DNA from 4 places in the Lactobacillus sp. UMNPBX17 genome. Region 2 is predicted to be linked to each of the others. Evidence: predicted binding sites of a transcription regulator. Region 2 holds the regulator's gene; each other region holds the start of a gene.
What was found. The regulator NrdR, encoded in region 2, represses ribonucleotide reductase genes. The targets are predictions, from matches to a motif close to ACACNATATATNGTGT.
Positions count from the first base shown of each region.

Region 1 (3,184 bases), on a different contig from region 2:
GTCGGACCAATAAGTTTGCAAAAATGCTTGTGTCGCAAATTGTTCCGCGATGGAAACAGTGCCGGCTGAGGCAAAGTTTTTGCTGTCGGCGTGAGCTGCACGAAGTGGAAATTCAACACAGATTGTATTTGGTGTGTAAATATCTGGTTCAGTGTGGTAGCCACATTCTTTTAAGGCTGGCAAAAGTGGGTCGCTAGCTTGGAAACGAATCCGTTGAATCAAGTAACCAGCATAGTGGAAGTGCATTCCTTCGCTGACTCCAGCCAATTTCGCTACCGTACCTGAAGGTTTAACTGTGGTGTGCTTAATTGATTCATTGCAGCCTAATTCCTTGCTGTAGGTCTTGTCTGCGTCAACTACAGCTTGGTAAAGGCTGTCAACCATCTTAACCGCTTGAGGGTCATAGATTGGCTTCTTGATCTTTTGCCCATTTTCTTGATCAACTGCATCCTCAAAGCCAGTTACAACTCTGTGACCGAGATCATTTAAAAGCCAGTCTTGAATTCCTGACATTGAAACCCCGATTCGGCGATTTTTATGGATGATTTCGCGTGAAATTTCCCAATCATAGGGACTGAAGGTAACTCGCTTGGTGTAGCGAGCAGCTAAGCCAAAGGCTTCCTTGAGGTCCCAGCCTTCTTGTTCCGCTACATAAGGGAAGACCTCAAACAAATTACATGGTTCACCATTAGCTAGAGAAATCTCACCACAAGGGTTGGTGCCTTCAACGCTGTCGTCAATGCCGGCCTGATAACCATCAACGATTCGGCCATAATTGCGTGAAAGATCAAGATTGACGATTCCTGGTTCACCGTTATGCAAAATTCCGTCAGAAATTGGGCCATAATTATTAAATTTAGAGTTAATTGCGACACTGTTGTTAGAAGCCCAGCGGTGATGATAAAGTTTTTCCTTATCTTGCTTCATCTTAATAAAGTCTTGATTATCGCTAGAGCCAAGAGCAAGTTCAGCAGAGCGACGGACATTGCCTGCAACAACTGTTTTACCAATCAAGTTACAAATATCAGTGCCGTCAACGGCAGTAAGCTTACTATTAACGCGAGCATTGATAACGTTGTTGATATCAATAAGCATCTCAACTAAAGGCATTGGGCCTGAAGCCGTACCACCGAAGCCATGGATCTTAGCACCATATGGACGAATGTCAGAGATATCGAGTGCTAATTTGATTTTGTGGTCTGGATTAGTGGCGTTAAAGTGCATGTCGATTAAACGGGCATTAGCTAAGACCCAACCTTCACGGGTGTCAGGCAGTTTGTAATAAATTGTGTCGTCAGGTACACTTTGCTTTTCCCATTTGTCTTTGTCGATGGCACCGACCTTGAGGGATGCCTCGTAAGATGGACTCTTTTTGTCGATGATTACGGCTAAATCCACTTTATTGTCGACGGAAGGAATTTGAGCGATATTTTCGTTGACCACTGAAAAACCAACACCGCCGCCCTTCATTAATTGGTCAAATAAGAAGGAGAAAGGCATTGAAACGGCTTTTTGCTCAGGATTAAGATAAGCAGGCGCAATGTGGCTATCGCCGTATTTTTGTGGGCGAATTGCAATGAACCAGCAGTTATTTAAGGAATCACCGTTCCGCTTTTGATAATCAGTACCTGAAATCCAAAGATTACGACCAGACGGAGTAGCAGCTAAGCCATAGACTAAACGAAATAGTTTTTGTGCTTCATTAGTTAACTCCGTAATTACTTCTGCAGAAGGATTATCATGCAAGCGCGGATCAAGGTTAATATTACCTTCAATAACTCGTTTGACAGTTTCATCCCAATTCTCAGCTCTATTTTGGTCAGGAAGCCAGCGGGCATAAGTTCTCTTGTAGGTAACCCAACCTAATTCTCCCCAATGAGGTTTAACTTCTTGTTTCACTGAATCGATAAAGTCAGGATCCAGCTTAATTCTTGTGGTAGGCATAAAAAACTCACTCCTAAAAGTTACTATTGTTTCACAAAACACATTATCTATGAATACATTTATGATAATACCACAATATGTTGTGTTATGCATTAAAAATTTTTCACATAAAAGGGACTTGCATTCTACAATTTAGGTTAGTAATAGGGGTTGAGAAAAATAAAAAAATATTCAGCAACAAATTTGCTACTGAATATTTTGAGATTAATTGATAGGGGTTGAAAAGTAAATTTTATTTGTTATAGAAAATATAGAAAAAGGATTGTTCAAGAAATTATTTTACGAAACCTGCAGTGAACCAAGTGTTGGCACTAGGCTTAAGTGACCAACCAGAGATCTTCTTGTTAACAGCAGTTACAGAGTATTGGTTGGTAGTTGGCACAACGTATGCTTCATCATACATCCACTTTTGCCACTTCTTGAAGGCATTAGCACGGTAAGTAGGATTGAAGGCCTTCTCTGAGTCGATATCAGCCAAAAGCTTAGTTTGCTTAGGTGAAACGAAACGAGCAAAGTTGTATGGTGCAGCTTCATTGTAAAGGTCGTTAGGGGATGGTTCACTTGAAAGTGACCAACCACCTTCGAAGACGTCGATTCTTGGATCGTCAGATTGGACAGCTTGTACCCAGTTGTTGAATTCCATTAGACGGCCGCCGACAAATTTAACATCCAAACCAACTTTCTTCCATTGTTGGATGTAGTTTCTCCAAACAGGTTCAGCGGTAGTTGAGTTGTTTCTAACAGCCAAGTTAATTACTAACTTCTTACCGTTAGGTTGAACTCTGTATTCACCCTTCTTCTTGTAGCCGGCTTTATCCAATAATTCGTTAGCCTTCTTCAAGTTGTATGGGTAACCCTTGATTGACTTGTCAGTATAATCACCAAATTGTTCAGGGATCAAAGTGTTAACGCGGAAGGCCAAGCCGTGGTAGTAACGTTTAGCGACTGCATCAACGTTCATTGCATAAGCCATAGCTTTACGTAATGATGGATTATTCATCTTAGAATTCTTGTTTTCAACGTTTTTGCCAGCCTTTTTGTCCCATTTACCTACCTTAAAGCCTAAGTAGCTATAAGATAGAGGCACATTGCCGATAAAGTTAGTGTCAGTGGCATTCTTAACATCTTCCCATTGGGTATTAACGACACCAGCAACGTCGAACTTGTGACTCTTGATGGCTTGAGTAACTGAGTTGGTACCGATGACTGTCATGGATACCTTTTCCAAGTTTGGCGTACC
Region 1 covers NZ_PCYT01000030.1:5,184-8,367, forward strand. Annotated here, with positions in the region: gene nrdJ (ribonucleoside-triphosphate reductase, adenosylcobalamin-dependent) at 1-1,944, opposite strand, end outside; partial or broken gene CP368_RS06060 (oligopeptide ABC transporter substrate-binding protein) at 2,219-3,184, opposite strand, start outside.
Region 1: nrdJ (ribonucleoside-triphosphate reductase, adenosylcobalamin-dependent) is a predicted target of NrdR. The motif match lies at 2,015-2,030, and genes of this name have one in related genera.

Region 2 (3,184 bases):
ATTACATTGCCAATTGGCTCCATTTTTTCACCTACTTCCAATTATCTTTGAATCCTATTTATTATTTAAATCTTTAAATAAATTCTTCAATTGCTCGGTAGAAATGCCAGCATCCCTATCAGCCTTTTTCTTACTCCAATCAGTGCCTTTTTCGACTCGCTTTTGATAAGTTCGAACAGATTTTTTCTTACCAAAGCTATTGCGCCGCTTTTTCACATATTGCAAAGCCTGTACGGCTGTAGCCACGCCATGTTGCAGCCAGTCATTGGCAATCTTATAAGCCAAATTAGAACTAACCACTGTGTCATAAGTAAGACATGTATAGGTCAAAATGTTGATTAAGTCTTCAGGCAACCCATACTGGGTGTGCAAATTATTAATAATCTGCTTCTCATTGGCACTAGTTATACCGCCTTTTTGCGTTTTTATTTTATACAAAAATTCAGCGGGTGAACTCTCATTAGCTGCTTTTAACAGCTTTTTATCATGGTCATCCATATCTTTAATCACAGCTAATGCCTTTTTTTGCCCTTCATTTAACTGCTTTTGTACATTTTCTCTAGTATTAGCCCTCTTATAATTTTCCGCTAAAGTATTGCTAATGTCATGCATATTTAAGCTATATGAGCCATGAAGACATGGCAAGCTTTCATCTACAAATTCTTTTTCTGATAAGCCATACGTTTGGATTAAACCACGAATTTGATCTTTATTAAGGTCAATTTCACTAGCTGGAATTTGATAGCGATTATACTCCTGCTTGATAAAATCCCAATCAATACTATCGTGATCATTCACCTTGGCAGTTTCAACTTCATGAATCTTATTTTCTTGTGCGGCTTGAACCACATCACTAGACGGAGTGATTGCTTCATCCCCAGGTAAACGAAAAACATCAAAAAAGTTTGCTGACACGTCTTTAGCATTTTTAATAGGTTTTTCCCTTAATTTTGCTTCTTGAGCAAAAGCATGACTTAAATCATGAAAGGTTGATACACCAACCTTTTCTTTTAATAAACTAGCTAAAAGTGGCGTCGCAAAAAATTTGTCTGCAGCTGGAACTTGCAGCAATTTAAAAACTAAAACATTATTGAATACATTATCAGACAAAAGTGTTTGGACTAATCCCACAGCCTCTAATTTATGCAATGAATCAAATAATTGTTTCAAGCTGCAATCCAATTGCTCTTGCAATGAATATATCCCCTTCGAGTCGGAAATTATGCCATACGGATCATAATTTTGAATCAAAGTCTGATATAGCGCTACTGCTACTGCACCTACTAACGGTTGATATAATTTGATTAAAACTTTTTCATCTTCGGGAAAAAGCTTCACACGATTGGCTACATAATAAAGATGTTTGGGATCAGACGTCTCAAACATGACTAATTGCCCTTACCTTTCTTAGCCATCATGTCTTCCATAGTCTTCATGAAGCTAGACATATCTTTAAATTCACGATAAATAGATGCAAAACGAATGTAAGCCACATCATCAAGATCAGCCAATTCATCCATAACGTATTGACCAATCTTCTTAGATGAAATTTCACTAATGCCTTGCTTTCTTACTTTATTTTCAACATGATCAACCAATTGCTCAAATTGCTCACTGCTAATTGGTCGTTTCTGTCCTGCAGCCATTACACCATGCAAGATTTTCTTGCGATTAAATGGTTCACGCGTACCGTCATTTTTAATTACAAGTAACGGAGTTGTTTCTACTCTTTCAAAAGTTGTAAAACGAAAACCACAATTTTCACACTCTCTGCGTCGTCTGATTGCACGGTTTTCATCACTAGGACGTGAATCAATAACGCGGGAGGCATTTTGATGACAATTTGGACATTCCATAGCTATCCCTCTTCTTTGATCTTAATTAATATCTGTTCTAGTTTATTTTCTAATTCTTTTATTGTACCAGTATTTGCCACTACAAAATCGGCCATTTTTTCTTTTTCAGCTAATGGCATCTGACTATTAATCCGCATTCTTGCTTCCTCGTCAGATAGATTATTACGCTTTTTTAAACGTTCAATCTGTATTTGCTCAGGAAGGGTAATCACTAAAACTCCATTAGCTACATGTTTTTTATCCAATCCCGCTTCAAAATACACTGGTGCATCTAAAATAACAAGAGCAAAATTCTGATATTCTTTTATCTTTGCTACTGTTTTATCGAAAATTAACGGATGCGTCAACTGATTTAATTCAGACAAGGCTCTTTTATTACTAAAAACTAATTGCCCTAATTTTTTACGATTTATTGTTTGGTCTGAATTTAAATATTCTACCCCAAAATGATCTTTAATCACTTGCCAAGATGCATTGCCGGGTTTCATCAGTTCGTGGGCAATTTGATCACAGTCAATAATCGGAATGTTTTTCTTTTTAAAAAAATCATCAGCAGTACTTTTACCGGTGGCAATTCCACCTGTTAATGCTAAGACATAACTCATTTATAAATCACCTGACAATGAGGACAAAAAGTGGTTCCCCGACCATTAACCTTAATTTTTTCAAATTTAGTACCACAAACTGGACAGGGCTCACCTACATGACCGTAAACTTGCAATTTACTTTGAAAGCCACCAACTTGTCCATTCGCATTCAAAAAGGAATGAACTGTAGTACCTTGCAGCTTAATTGCTTCGGCAATAATTTTATTAATCTGATCATGTAATTCAGATACTTTTTCCACAGGAATTTTATTGGCCTGACTTAAAGGATGAATCTTGGTTCGCCAAAGAACCTCATCAACATAAATATTACCTAGACCAGCTACTAATGATTGATCAAGCAAAGTGTTTTTGATATTTTTCTTCTTACGCTTTAAGCCATTGATTAAATATTCTGAAGTAAATTTAGAACTATTTGGTTCTACTCCAAGCTTACCAATCCCTGTAGTTTGTCTTTCGGTGCCAGTTAAAATTAGCTGCATCCGCCCAAATTTGCGCACATCATTATACCGCAATGCTGTTCCATCAGTAAAAACAAACTCAACGTGATCGTGTTTATCCTTAGGCGCAGCAGACGCAGTTAAATGATACTTTCCTTCCATTCGCAAATGAGAAACAATCGTTAAATTATCACTCAAGCGAATAAGCAAATACTTGGCGTAGCGATCAATATCGATAATCTTTTTACCAGGCAATTCAGATAAAAATTTTTCATGATCAGTC
Region 2 covers NZ_PCYT01000002.1:21,158-24,341, forward strand. Annotated here, with positions in the region: gene dnaI (primosomal protein DnaI) at 1-23, opposite strand, end outside; gene CP368_RS00650 (replication initiation and membrane attachment family protein) at 55-1,386, opposite strand; gene nrdR (transcriptional regulator NrdR) at 1,389-1,856, opposite strand; gene coaE (dephospho-CoA kinase) at 1,859-2,461, opposite strand; gene mutM (DNA-formamidopyrimidine glycosylase) at 2,458-3,184, opposite strand, start outside.

Region 3 (3,184 bases), on a different contig from region 2:
GTGTAGTATTCCTTGTCAGTGATGTCCTTAACCTTGCCGAACTTAGCAGTATCAAGTCTGCAGAAGCGGTCGGTCAAACTTTCACTTGGAGTTGAGTACAAGCTGTAGTGGTAGTGGTTAGGATCGTCCTTTTCCCACTTAGCACATAAGTCATGCATCTTCTTAACGATCTCAACAGTGAAGTCGTGAGCTTCCTTGTTGTGTTCCCAATCGGAACCGTAGAAGACAGTACCTACTTCGTAAAGGCCGATGTAGCCCAAGGAAACAGTGGCACGGCCGTTCTTGAAGAGGTCGTTAACGTTGCCATCTTCTGAAAGACGCTTGCCAAATGCACCGTATTGGTAAAGGATTGGTGCGTTGACTGGCTTAGCTTCGGTTACGCGGTGAGCCTTGAATTGCAATGCTTCGTGGCAGGTTTGCATTCTAACTTTGAAGATCTTCCAGAAAAGATCCATGTCGCCGTGACTTTCCATAGCGATTCTTGGCAAGTTAACAGTAACAACACCTAAGTTCATTCTGCCTGAGTTAACTTCCTTGCCGTTCTTGTCCTTCCAACCTTGTAAGAATGAACGACAACCCATCGGACACTTGAATGAGCCGGTGATTTCTTTAATCTTGTCGTAGCTCAAAACGTCTGGGTACATTCTCTTGGTTGAACATTCGATGGCAAGCTTCTTAACATCGTAGTTAGGATCACCTGGGTGCAAGTTGAGCCCCTTCTTAAGGGTGAAGAGTAATTTAGGGAAGATCGCGGTTCTGTGTTCTTTACCCAAACCAGCAATTCTGATTCTTAAAATATCTTTTTGGATTTCTTTTTCAATCCAAGAAGTACCAAGGCCGAAGCCCAAGCTAGTAAATGGTGTTTGACCTTGGCTTGAGAACATAGTGTTGATCTCGTATTCCAGGCTTTGCATAGCGTCGTAGATGTCTTTCTTAGTACGCTTCTTAGCAAAAGCATCTGCTTTTTCTTCATCGTCAATTAATTCTTTAGCATCCTTTAAGTGCTTTTCGTAGTTCTTTTGAGCAAAAGGAGCTAAAACTTCATCGGCACGGTCGAACGAACAACCACCGTATTGACTTGAAGCTACGTTAGTGATGATTTGGGCAACTTGGCTGGTAGCAACGCCGATTGAGTTAGGACTTTCCATGTAGGCATTACCAATCTTGAAGCCGTTGGTAAGCATTTCTTTGAAGTCGATCAAGCAGCAGTTAGACATCGGTGAAAGTGGAGTGTAATCCAAGTCGTGCCAGTGAATGTCACCGCGAAGGTGTGCTTTAGCGATGTGTTCAGGCATCATAGTCAGACCAACGGTCTTACCTACTGTACCTGCAGTCAAATCACGTTGAGTGCTGAAGACATCACTATCTTTATTTGCGTTTTCGTTAACGATGGTTGGGTCTTTATGGACTAAGCGTTCCAAACGGTTTTTAGTATCAATTTGTTTTTCCCATTCGGCAACGTCATGCTTGCGATAAGCAACATACTTTTTGGCAGCTTCAATATAGCCAAGTTCATTCAAGCTTTGTCTAAATGCATCCGCAACATCTTGTGCTGTTACAGTGTCATCATCAAGCTTATCCATAATCTTGCTTAAAATTACTGTCTTAACATCGTCCAAGCCAAGAGCGTGAATAACCATCTCCAATTTAAACAATTCGAACGGATATTTAGCGCCATCACGCTTAACAAACATTGTCGGTGTATTTAATTTCTGTTCCAGTTCTTGCTTTAACATAAAGATCAACCCCTCTAAATCTATGAATCAATCTTACCATAGAACACAATATATTGTATTCTATACATATAGAGGCATCTACACCTTGTATTTAGCAAATTGCTGTCATTAAAACATTTTTGAGCAAGAAAAAAAGTTGAGAGAAATTTCTCCCAACTTTTTGGTATTTTTTGAAATATTTTTAGTTATTTTTACGCTTACGATCTACGCCAAATCCGAACAATCCTAAACCAGCGAGTAGGGATCCTAAGATATCGGTAGATTCTTTAGCACCAGTTTGTGGCAATGCCAACACACCGACAAATTTTCCAAAATTCTTCTTCATTTTGAACATCCCTCTTTCCCTATTTCATAATTAAACATATCAGAACATCAAAAAAGTTTGGTAGAAAATTTCCACCAAACTCTTAGTTTTCTAATTAATCAGCCACGTGAGTAAAAGCTGTATCCTTAACTCTTACGTAGACAGGTTGTCCTTTCCAGTAACCTGACTTGTAGTATTTAACGCCGCGGTAAGTATAAGTACGCTTTGGCGTGTTGTAATTTCTACCATCATTAGTTAAGAAGTACTTCTTGCCCAAACGACGACCATATTTATTGTAGATGTATGCCTTGTGCTTGATATGGAAAGTAGCGTGGTTAGCCTTGTAGTCGTAAACTTTCTTATCATGCTTGTACTTGTGGTATGCACGCGTACCTTCTTGAATACCTTCGTCAACTGCTCTACCGACTAAATAACCGTTGAAAGAACCCCAGAATGCATCTGAATATGGGCTAGCTTGAACGGTAGTAGCAGCTGGAGCCGCAACAGAAATCCCCATAATACCTGTCACAGCAACAATACCTAACTTTTTAATTTTCATCCTTGAAAAAATTCACTGTAATTATATCACCAACTCATTATTCCAAAGATATGAGTAATAAAAAAAGTTTGGAAATAGCTTCCAAACTTTCTGAAATATATTCAATTACTTATTTTTCTTGAAGTATTGACCCTTATTTACTTCGTAGTACTTCTTGTAACGAGCGTAGTAGTTGTGGAACATGTATTTCATCAAAAGCCAACGCTTAAAGTTACGGTCCTTGTCGTAGAAGACAGTAGTGCCATAACGGCCTTCGTGAATTAATTCTTCTGCAGTGTCCTTAGCATCGTTTTCAAAGGCGTATTCCTTAAAGATCTTAACTGGTACACCCATCCATAAAACGTGCTTAGACTTCAACTTGTTGCCGTATACAGTGTCCTTATCCTTCAAGCTGTCTTCAACGTAGTCGTCAATGTACCACTTAGCCAAGTTGTAACCGTTCAAAGTTACGTAGAAGCTTGAACGACCTTGACGCAAGTTGATTTCGAAGAACTTGTATTGACCGTCACGAGTATCGTACTTGATATCAAAGTTAGCCATACCAGTGTAGTTCAACTTTTCAAGGAAGGCTTGAACTTGTTCGTA
Region 3 covers NZ_PCYT01000010.1:27,652-30,835, reverse strand. Annotated here, with positions in the region: gene nrdD (anaerobic ribonucleoside-triphosphate reductase) at 1-1,736, opposite strand, end outside; gene CP368_RS02925 (LPXTG cell wall anchor domain-containing protein) at 1,918-2,061, opposite strand; gene CP368_RS02920 (SLAP domain-containing protein) at 2,156-2,599, opposite strand; gene CP368_RS02915 (carboxylate--amine ligase) at 2,705-3,184, opposite strand, start outside.
Region 3: nrdD (anaerobic ribonucleoside-triphosphate reductase) is a predicted target of NrdR. The motif match lies at 1,780-1,795, and genes of this name have one in related genera.

Region 4 (3,184 bases), on a different contig from region 2:
GTTGGCTTTTTCCAATCTTCAGGAAGCTTTCCCATTTCTTTTAATTTGTCTGTGATTTGATTCAAGACTACTTGCTTGTCGGCTGGATTAGCCATGAAATCTAGTTTATCACCATCGATTTCCATCTTTGGTGAGTAATCGTAATTCTCATACCAAGGCTTGTAATAGCGAAGCAGACGCTTATAGTAGTCTTCTAGAGTTGAGTCATAACTCAATTGTTCATATGGACGACCACGCTTTTTAATCCGTTTAATCATGGTGTCATATGAAACATTAATATGAACAAGCAAATCTGGATTCTTCTTAGGCATTCTTTTAAGCTCGTTCATCATATTGTGTAGAAGTTCATAGTAAGTATCCACTTCTTCTGAGGTTGCACGACCAATGTCAGCGTTCATTTGGAAGAAGAGCGCATCTTCGTAGATAGAACGATCGAGTACATTATTATCTTCAGTAAGAGCATCTTTAATGCTGTGAAAACGCGTGTTTAAGAAGTATACCTGCAATAAGAAAGCATATTTCTTAGGATCAGCATAAAAGAGTGGCAGAACTGGATTGTCGTCAACACTTTCATAAAATGGCTTAGTACCTAAATATTTGGATAAAATACCTGTTAAACTGGATTTCCCGGCTCCAATTGGCCCGCTTAAAACAATAACTGTCATCACGTTCCTTCTTTTTATTCAGTCTTATAAGTTACCGATTTCGTGCAACTTCTCATCAATTTCCTTCAATACTTCTCTTTGGGCATCCATGCTAGAAACAAAATCAAGTTTGTCACCATTAATAGCCATCTTAGGAGAAGCATCATATTGTTCATACCAAGGCTCATAGTATCTGAGCAATCTAGCGTAGTAATCCTTCAAGCCTGGATCTGTGCTGATTTGTTCAAATGAACGACCACGCTTTTTAATGCGCTTAAGCATGGTATCAAGTGAGACATGGATGTAGATAAGCAAATCAGGCTTCTTGCTTGGGTTGCCTGGCGTATCTTCCATCATGTTTTCAAGCAAGTCATCATAGATCTTAAATTCTGTAGGATCTGCGACCTTGCTGTCAGCGTTCATCTTGAAGAAAAGCGCATCTTCATAGATAGAACGATCGGATACGCTGTTCTTATCTTGAATAGCTTGATTGATTTGAGCTAAACGGTGGTTAAGCAAATAAGTGTTAAGTAAAAAAGTGTAACGCTTCATATCCTTATAATAAAGCGGCAAAACAGGGTTATTATCAACGCCTTCGTAAAATGCTTGTGTACCTAAGTGCTCTGCTAAAATACTGGTTAAACTGGATTTCCCGGCTCCAATTGGCCCGCTTAAAACAATAACTTGAATCACATTCTTTCTTAAATACCAGATATTGGACAATTAATAAGTTTAATACAAGATATTGTGGCACACAAGCTCTTTTTTAATTCTGTTTCACACGAAAAAGTCAAGGGTAGAAATGAAAAATCGGATAGGAATGAAACATAATTCAATTAGAGCAGAGAAATTATAAAAAATGAATTATACTTCAATATTTAGAGCAAAAATGCGATTTAGTGAAGTATAATTCACAAAAATAGCTAGGTCTTCTACGATTGTAGAAAGCCTAGCTTTTCATTTTTAGGGATAAATTGTTATTTAGTTCTTGTATTTGTCGTCTAGTTCTTGAGCTGCAGCCTTATCAACGATGATAGTTACATCAGGATGTTTTTGTAAAATTGATGCAGGCACTTGTTCAGTAACTGGTCCTTCAATCATTTCTTTGATTGCTTGTGCTTTCTTTTCACCGAAAGCCATTAATACTACTTTTTTGGCTTGCATAATGTTGGCATTACCCATACAAATTGCACTCTTAGGTACTTCATCTTCGTTGTCGAAGAAACGTGAGTTAGCTTTGATTGTATTTTCAGTCAACTTAACTTCATGAGTACCAATGTCAAATGGAGTGCCAGGTTCATTAAAGGCAATGTGACCGTTACGGCCGATACCTAATAGTTGCACGTCAATTGGATTATCTTTGATAATTTGATCGTATTCTTTGCAAGTAGCAGCAACATCTTTAGTCATGCCGTCTGGAACGTAAGATTTCTTGAAAGGCTTTTTGTCGAATAAGTGCTTGCGCATGAAGTAGTGGTAACTTTGAGGATTATCAGGTGTTAAGCCAACATATTCATCAAGGTTAATGCTAATTAAGTTTGAACAGTTAAGATCACTGTTAGTAAAGTTTTGATAAAGAGTTTCAGGGGTAGAACCGGTAGCTAAACCTAAAACTTTAGCACCATTTTTGATTTCATTTTCAAAAATCTCGAATGCTTTTGCTCCACCTTGAATTTTGTTTTCAGTAACAATAATTTTCATTTTAAAACCCTCCTTTACTGGTCTAGTCCATTATAAAATGGAATAGACCATTTTGTCAATTGGTAAAATGAAAATCACAGAACTATGTTAAAATTTGAGTAAAGGAAGTGAATACGGATGGATTTTGAAAAGTTAACAGGCTTAGGTATAGGTACTTGGGGGATTGGTGAAGATCCCAAAAATAAAAAAGATGAAATTGCGGCCATTCGCTATGGTTTAGATAATGGCTTGAACATTATCGATACAGCAGAAATGTATGGTGATGGCAAAAGTGAAGAGCTGATAGGCGAGGCAATTAAAGATTACGATCGTGATAAATTGTTTTTAATTTCAAAATTCTATCCCTATCATGCGACTCCTGAGCTAGAGAGAAAGAGTCTGGAAGCTAGCTTAGAGAGATTAGGTACTGATTATTTAGATTTATATTTATTGCATTGGCGCGGTAATCATCGTTTATCAGACACGATTCGCGGTTTGCAAGCTTTGCAAAAAGAAGGATTAATTCGTCACTGGGGCGTTTCTAACTTTGATACGTCTGATATGAAAGAATTATTTAGTGTGCCTGGTGGAACAAAATGTTTTGCTAACGAAGATCTCTATAATATTAAGGAACGAGGCACAGAGTTTGATTTGCAAGACTGGCAAACAGAGCATGGCGTCAGCTTTATTGGTTATTCTCCGTTTAATTCTGGAGCAGGAGACACGATTAGAATTACGCAGAATTTGAAGATCGTGGCTCGCGATCATGGTGTAACACCGCATCAAATTATGCTTGCTTGGACTTTGCGCAATGGCAATGTGTTGGCCATTCCAAAAAGCAGCAGTATTAAACACATGAA
Region 4 covers NZ_PCYT01000088.1:94-3,277, forward strand. Annotated here, with positions in the region: gene CP368_RS09255 (deoxynucleoside kinase) at 1-665, opposite strand, end outside; gene CP368_RS09260 (deoxynucleoside kinase) at 690-1,337, opposite strand; gene nagB (glucosamine-6-phosphate deaminase) at 1,626-2,345, opposite strand; gene CP368_RS09270 (aldo/keto reductase) at 2,463-3,184, shown strand, end outside.
Region 4: CP368_RS09260 (deoxynucleoside kinase) is a predicted target of NrdR. The motif match lies at 1,380-1,395, and genes of this name have one in related genera.